One region of the Martinezella sp. CNPSo 3957 genome, then DNA from elsewhere that is predicted to be linked to it. Evidence: riboswitches for the same ligand, from Rfam matches in the RefSeq annotation. Region 1 holds a riboswitch; each other region holds the start of a gene.
What was found. Region 1 has a riboswitch for cobalamin ahead of AC13QE_RS02355 (ABC transporter substrate-binding protein). Riboswitches for the same ligand answer to the same signal wherever they lie in the genome.

Region 1 (2,261 bases):
GCGCATCCCCTTCTCGATCATCATGCTCGATATCGATCACTTCAAGAAGATCAACGACAGCTGGGGCCATGCCTTTGGCGACACCGTTCTGGCGCGGTTGGCTGATGTCATCAGGCAAACCGTCCGCAAGACCGACATTGCCGCCCGTTACGGCGGCGAGGAGATCGTCGTGCTGCTGCCCAACACCGATACGCGGGCTGCGGCTGCTGTCGCGGAGAAAATTCGCAAGGACATCGAGGGCACAACCCTGATGTTCGAGCAGGAAGCCGTCCATGTCACAGTCAGCATCGGGATTGCTTGCTCCCTCGAACCGACGACGGATTTCAAACATGTGCTTGAGGCCGCCGACAAGGCGCTTTATCGCGCGAAGGCGGGCGGTAGAAATCGCGTGGAACTGGCGGAGGCCGCATAGGCTGGCGGTCATTCCTTCGGCAATGAGCACCGCGCTTCCGCATTTCCTATCCAAGCATCCTTGACGGAACGGGGCAGTCCGGAATAACTGGACGTGACGGTTCCCCAAGGAAGACTCCGCGGGGATTAATAGGGAACACGGTGAGGATGACCCAAGCGGGACCTAGACCGTGGCTGCCCCCGCAACTGTAAGCGGATTGCCGATCATCCGGGAATGACCAGCCTGCTGGTTCTTTCCTGAGGCTTTGAGCCGCGCCACTGCAAGCATGCTTGCGGGAAGGCCGATGATCGTCAGAGATCCGCAAGCCAGGAGACCTGCCGTCGATCACGATCCAATCAGCCGGGCGGGGATGCTCGGAAAGGACAGAAAATGATTGACCCGCGCCTTCGACATTATCCGACACCTATCGGCCTTGATTGGGATCTCCGCAGCCGGCGGCCGTCTTTCTCAGCGCGATCGCGCTGACGCCGCCCCGTTTCCTTAATCCTATCGAGATCTTTCATGCGCCATTTTTTGACGACCATTGCATTTGCACTTGGGCTGACTGGGTTTGCCAGCTCCGGCTTTGCCGCCACCCAATATCCTCTCACCATCGATAATTGCGGTCAGAAGGTCACTTTTGAAAAGGCTCCGGCCAAGATCGTTTCGATCGGCCAGGGCATGACTGAAATCCTCTTTTCGCTCGGCCTTGCCGACAAGATTGCCGGAACGGCGGTCTGGGTCGGCCCGGTTCTGCCGCAATATGCCGAGGCGAACAGCAAGATCCCGCGGCTTGCCGATAACGATCCGAGCTTCGAATCCGTCGTTGGCAAAGCCCCGGATCTCGTCGCTGCCGAATTCGAATGGCACGTCGGCGCGCAGGGTTCCGTCGGCAAGCGCCAGCAATTTTCCGAGCTCGGCATCAATACCTATCTTGCACCGACCGATTGTGTCGCCAAGGTCAACGCCGATGGCGGCGACGGCGTGCGCAAGGAGCTTTTCACGGTGGATCTGGTCTATCAGGAAATCGCCGAGCTCTCGCAGATCTTCGACGTCAGGGATCGTGGCGATGCCCTGATTGCGGATCTGAAAAAGCGTGAGGCGGATGCAGTCGCTTCGATTGCCGCTGCCAAAGCCAAGGATCTTCCGATCGTGTTCTGGTTCTCCAGCAAGGAGGTCAATGGCGATGCCTATATCGCCGGCAAGAACAGCGCGCCAGCCTATATCCTGAAGACGCTCGGCGCCAGAAATGTGGTGACGACGGAAGAGGAATGGCCGATGGTCGGATGGGAGACCATTGCGCAGGCCAATCCGGCCGTGATCGTCATAGCCACCATGGATCGCCGCCGCTATGCGGCCGACGATCCGAAGGTCAAGGTCGATTTCCTCGAAAAAGATCCCGTCACCAGCCAGCTCGATGCCGTCAAGAACAAGCGTTTCGTCATGATGGATGCGCAGTCGATGAACCCGACCATCCGCACCATCGACGGCATTGAAGTATTGGCCAAGGGCATTAAGTCCTTCGGCCTGGCGCAGTAAGATATGGGTCTCGCCGCAAAACGCAGGACATGGTGGGCGCTCTTGGCGCTCGCCATGGCTGCCGTCATCCTTCTGACCTTCATGATCAGTCTCGCCGTATCGATCGGCGAGATTTCGATCCCCCTGTCGACGACCGTAAAGGCCATTTCGAACCGGTTGTTCGGAACGAGCTTCGAACTCAGCCGGATCCATCAGGGGATCGTCTGGGACTATCGCCTGAGCCGCGCGCTCGTTGCTGCAAGCACCGGTGCGTCGCTTGCCTTGAGCGGGGTGGTCTTGCAGGCGTTGCTGCGCAATCCGCTCGCCGAACCCTTTGTGCTCGGCATTTCCG
Region 2 (2,261 bases), on a different contig from region 1:
GTGTCGTGCCATGGCCTGCCTGCTTGCAGTTCAGGCCGTTTCTTATGCTCTTCGAGTTTTCGGATCAATCGTCAAAGCTGTCGAATGATGTCGCGGAGCTGCTCGTTGCGGGCGCCGAGGAGAAGAACATTGCGGATGGCGATCTGCGGATCGTGGGTGTGGAACAGCACGCCGTTGCCTCTGACGTCGCGGTTGATCGTCAGTTTCTTGTCTTCGGCCTCCTTGTCCGGATGGATGGCGACAGCGAAATACATCCGCGAATATTTGAGGCTGATGTCTTCGAAGAAGTTCTCTTCCTGGCCGATCCGGGCAAAGAAATTGGCGATATAGAAAGCCCAGTTCACGTCCTCATAATGCGCGAACTGCGTCCGCGCCGCGGTAATGTGGCAATAGCCGAGATGCGGCGTGTCCTTCAGCGTGTGATGAAAGATGAGCTTCGGGAAGCGGATGGACCTATGGAAATTGTTGAGCCGGTCGTGGGTCTTCTCGCCGGCGTCCCGGAGCTTCAGCGCCGTGCGTTCGGCCACCTGTTCGTGGGTGAGGTATTCCCGCTCTTCCGCCAGCCAATGCGGCCTGTTGCGGTTGATACGGCCGGTGCGCAGGAATTCGGTGTACCCCGTCGTCGATACCGGCTGCGCCGGTTCGGGCTCGGCGGGCTTCCCAGCGTCGAAATATCTGAGTTTGGCCATGCCGGATCTCGCTATAAAACTCTTTGGTGACATGATGAACCGCGGAGCTTGAGCCGAGCTTGATCGTGCCGGATTGAAGGCGCCCCGATAGCGGCTCCGTTGGCGCTTTCTGCCGCCCAATTATTCCCCTGATTACCGGCCGTTCGCTGACCTGTCGCAATCAGGATAAAGCGTCATTGGTGGAATGGATATGCGATGCTTTCACCATCTCCGATGCATGCGTCCAAGCAATTGAATTGCCTGTCAATATTCTCAGGATATGCAACCGTCCTATCGTCCTGTTTCGCCTGTCGTCAAATTCGAAGCCGATGTCGCATTGCAGCGCAGCGGCAGACGCGGCCGAGAGCTATGATGATATCAATCTCAAGGTGCCGTCTGCTAGGGAGACGGAGAATTGGGAAGCCGGTCAAAATCCGGCGCTGCCCCCGCAACGGTGGTGGAGTGAGGCATGGCGGATAAAGCCACTGGGCCGATTGGTCTGGGAAGGTGCCATGGGGTCCTGGCAACAGGGCCGCTCCAGAGCCCGGAAACCAGCCTTGGGCACATATGGTTTACTGACCGCGGCGGGCGGTCGGGGCATTGCTTTCGGCCGTCCCCAACGGCCTTGCATGTCCTCTGCTCGTCTTCCGGTATTGCGCAAGGATAGGCAAATGGATATCGGCAGCAAAGTTCTGCGGCAATTGAAGAACCACCGGGTAGGTTTGAGCCTGGAGCAACCCTTCTACACTGATCCGGATTACTTCAAGCTCGACATGGAGACGATCTACTATCGCGACTGGCTGTTCATCGGCCATGATTGCGAAGTGCCGCGGGCGGGCAATTACTTCACCGTCCAGATCGGCGATTATCCCGTCGTGATCGTCCGTGGTCGCGATCAGGTCATCCGCGCCTTCCACAATAGCTGCCGCCATCGCGGCTCGCGCGTCTGCACGACCGAGCGCGGATCGTCGGCAAAGCTCGTCTGCCCCTATCACCAATGGACCTACGAGCTTGACGGCTCCCTGCTCTTTGCCCGTCAGATGGCCGAAGATTTTGACAAGAGCCAGCATTCGCTGAAGCCGGTTCACTGCGAAAGCGTCGCTGGGTACATCTTCATCTGCCTGGCACAGAACGCTCCGGATTTCGCACCGGTTCGCGCCACGATCGAGCCCTACATGGCCCCGCACCATATCAGCGAAGCCAAGGTCGCCTTCCAGAGCACGATCATCGAAAAGGGCAACTGGAAGCTCGTCTGGGAAAACAACCGCGAATGCTACCATTGCGCGGCCAATCATCCCGAACTCTGCCGCACCTTCCCGGAAGCTCCGACGGTTACCGGCGTGCAGGGCGCGATGAGCGATCCCGTCATTACCGAGCACTGGGCGCGCTGCGAAGCCGCCGGCCTGCCGAGCGAATTCAAGATCTCTCCTGACGGACAGTTCCGCACCGCCCGCATGCCGCTGATCGAAGGCGCCGAAAGCTACACCATGTCCGGCCAGAACGCCGTCAAGCGGCCGCTCTCGCCAGACGTGACGATCAATGGCATCGGTACGATGCTGCTCTTCCATTATCCGACGACATGGAACCACATCC
Region 3 (2,261 bases), on a different contig from region 1:
CGCGCGACGCATCTGCATCTTGTAGCCGAACTTGGAGGCAATGCCCGCAGCGAGCTGCGTGTAACCTGCTTCAAGCCCGACAGAGGCGCCGAATCCATTGGAAATCAGGTTTTGCACGGCCACGATGATGCTGTCGGTCAGCGACATGCGGCCGCCATGCAGCGCATTGGCTTCGATCGGGTCGACCATCGGCTTTTTGCGTGTGCGGGATAATATATAGAGCAGTATGCCGAGAATGATGCCGCCTGCGATCGGTGCGATGAACAATACGGATTTGTCCTGAATTGCCATCGCCGCCGAACTCAAGCGTTCGTAGTCGGTTATGCCGTAGATGACGCTGTGAAACTTGCGCGAGATATAGCTCATCGCCGTTACGGCACAGCCGGATACTATTCCTACTAGCGCTCCGGCGAAGACAAGTCCCAATTCGCCACGGCGCAGCAATGCCCTGAAGCGACCGAGATCGAACAGAGCCGAGAAGACGCCGAGGCGTCGCGGTTGGAATTTCTGCAACATGGGAAACGGACGATACGTTTTACTCGAATGCGAGAGCCTACCCTCTATAACCTCCTAACATCAAAGAAATACGGCAAAAAAGCCGTTGGCTTTATGGGAATTTTCAGCCGATTTCGTAATCAGGATGGCGCAGGTCGCATCCATGCCCTTGATTGACTTGAGGTAAGTGAAAGCCTAATCATTGCCGGTATAACGAATGGTTCCTGAGCGGCGATCTGCCGCATGGGATGAAAAGGGAATGTGGAGGGACGGACCCAATCCGGGCGTTCTCATCACAGCCGACCCCGCGACTGTAGAGCGGTCAGGGTCTTTCGTTCGGTTTGAAACCTATTCCATCGACGATTCGCATGGGGCGAACGAGGCGGGGCAGGCTCAAGTCGAAAAAGCCACTGGCGTGGCATCATGATCAACCGGGGCTGGACGCCTCTTATTCTACGAATCGTCCGCCTTTTCATGATGCATTGCCGGGAAGGCGAGAAAGATCCGCTGGCGCACGATCGGGGGCGACCGGTTTCGGTCCGCCCCCGTCGCGGCGCCTTATCCGCGAGCCAGGAGACCTGCCATGCGTGCCGGGCACAGAGCCTGTTCTGGGACGTCAGTTCCGCTGCCAGCACGGAGGTTGTCATGGCGCAAGACGAGTTTTCGGCGTGTAGGCGCCCGTTTCCCGGCTCCAGCGATGTGCTGCCGACCCTCGCTTCCGCGCGGGAGCGGACATAGCGTATGTCGTCTTCGACTTCCCGAGCAGTCTTCGTCCTTGGGGGCGCGCGTTCCGGCAAATCCAGGTTTGCCGAATCCCTGGTTTCGGACACGGGTCTTGAACGTCACTATGTGGCGACAGGGCAGGCATGGGACGACGAGATGCGCGAGCGCATCGCGAAGCATCGTGCCGACCGCGGCGATCTATGGCAAACGCATGAGGAGCCGATCGATCTTGTCGGGCAGCTTGCCGCCGTCGACGCCGAGGGGCGGGCAGTGCTTGTCGACTGCCTGACGCTATGGGTCACCAATCTGATGATGGCCGAGCGTGACATGGCGGCGGAATTTGCCGCCCTGACCGCCTTTCTGCCGACCGCACGATCGCGGCTCGTTCTCGTCTCCAACGAGGTGGGCTTGGGAATCGTGCCGGAGAATCGCATGGCGCGAGAGTTTCGCGATCATGCCGGCCGCCTGCACCAGATGGTCGCGGCGACAAGTGCCGAAGTTTATTTTATCGCAGCGGGCCTGCCGCTGAAAATGAAGGGTTGATGCATATGAACCAGGAAAAGATTCCCGCCACCGTCATCACCGGCTTCCTGGGAGCCGGCAAGACGACGATGATCCGCAACCTCCTGCAGAATGCCGGCGGCAAGAAGATCGCGCTGATCATTAACGAATTCGGCGATCTCGGCGTCGACGGCGACGTGCTGAAGGGCTGCGGCGCGGAGAACTGCACCGAAGACGACATCATCGAGCTGACCAATGGCTGCATCTGCTGCACCGTCGCCGACGATTTCATCCCCACCATGACGAAGCTTCTGGAGCGCGACGCGCGCCCGGATCACATCGTTATCGAGACCTCGGGCCTCGCGCTGCCGCAGCCGCTGGTCGCCGCCTTCAACTGGCCCGACATCCGCACTCATGTCACCGTCGATGGCGTCATCACCGTCGTCGATAGCGCCGCCGTAGCTGCCGGCCGTTTCGCCGACGATCATGACGCTGTCGAAGCAGCCCGCGTCGAGGACGACTCGCTCGATCATGAAAGCCCG

Region 2: linked by a shared signal. The riboswitch ahead of AC13QE_RS11310 (aromatic ring-hydroxylating oxygenase subunit alpha) and the one ahead of AC13QE_RS02355 (ABC transporter substrate-binding protein) in region 1 are both predicted to bind cobalamin.
Region 3: linked by a shared signal. The riboswitch ahead of cobU (bifunctional adenosylcobinamide kinase/adenosylcobinamide-phosphate guanylyltransferase) and the one ahead of AC13QE_RS02355 (ABC transporter substrate-binding protein) in region 1 are both predicted to bind cobalamin.

The regions. Positions count from the first base shown of each region.
Region 1 is NZ_JBXSOU010000001.1:505,521-507,781, forward strand. It holds gene AC13QE_RS02350 (GGDEF domain-containing protein) at 1-412, shown strand, start outside; cobalamin riboswitch at 493-748, shown strand; gene AC13QE_RS02355 (ABC transporter substrate-binding protein) at 914-1,930, shown strand; gene AC13QE_RS02360 (FecCD family ABC transporter permease) at 1,934-2,261, shown strand, end outside.
Region 2 is NZ_JBXSOU010000003.1:579,815-582,075, reverse strand. It holds gene AC13QE_RS11320 (L-threonylcarbamoyladenylate synthase) at 1-12, opposite strand, end outside; gene AC13QE_RS11315 (DUF6656 family protein) at 72-689, opposite strand; cobalamin riboswitch at 1,039-1,242, shown strand; gene AC13QE_RS11310 (aromatic ring-hydroxylating oxygenase subunit alpha) at 1,340-2,261, shown strand, end outside.
Region 3 is NZ_JBXSOU010000002.1:450,189-452,449, forward strand. It holds gene AC13QE_RS07365 (chloride channel protein) at 1-516, opposite strand, end outside; cobalamin riboswitch at 697-1,095, shown strand; gene cobU (bifunctional adenosylcobinamide kinase/adenosylcobinamide-phosphate guanylyltransferase) at 1,237-1,761, shown strand; gene cobW (cobalamin biosynthesis protein CobW) at 1,767-2,261, shown strand, end outside.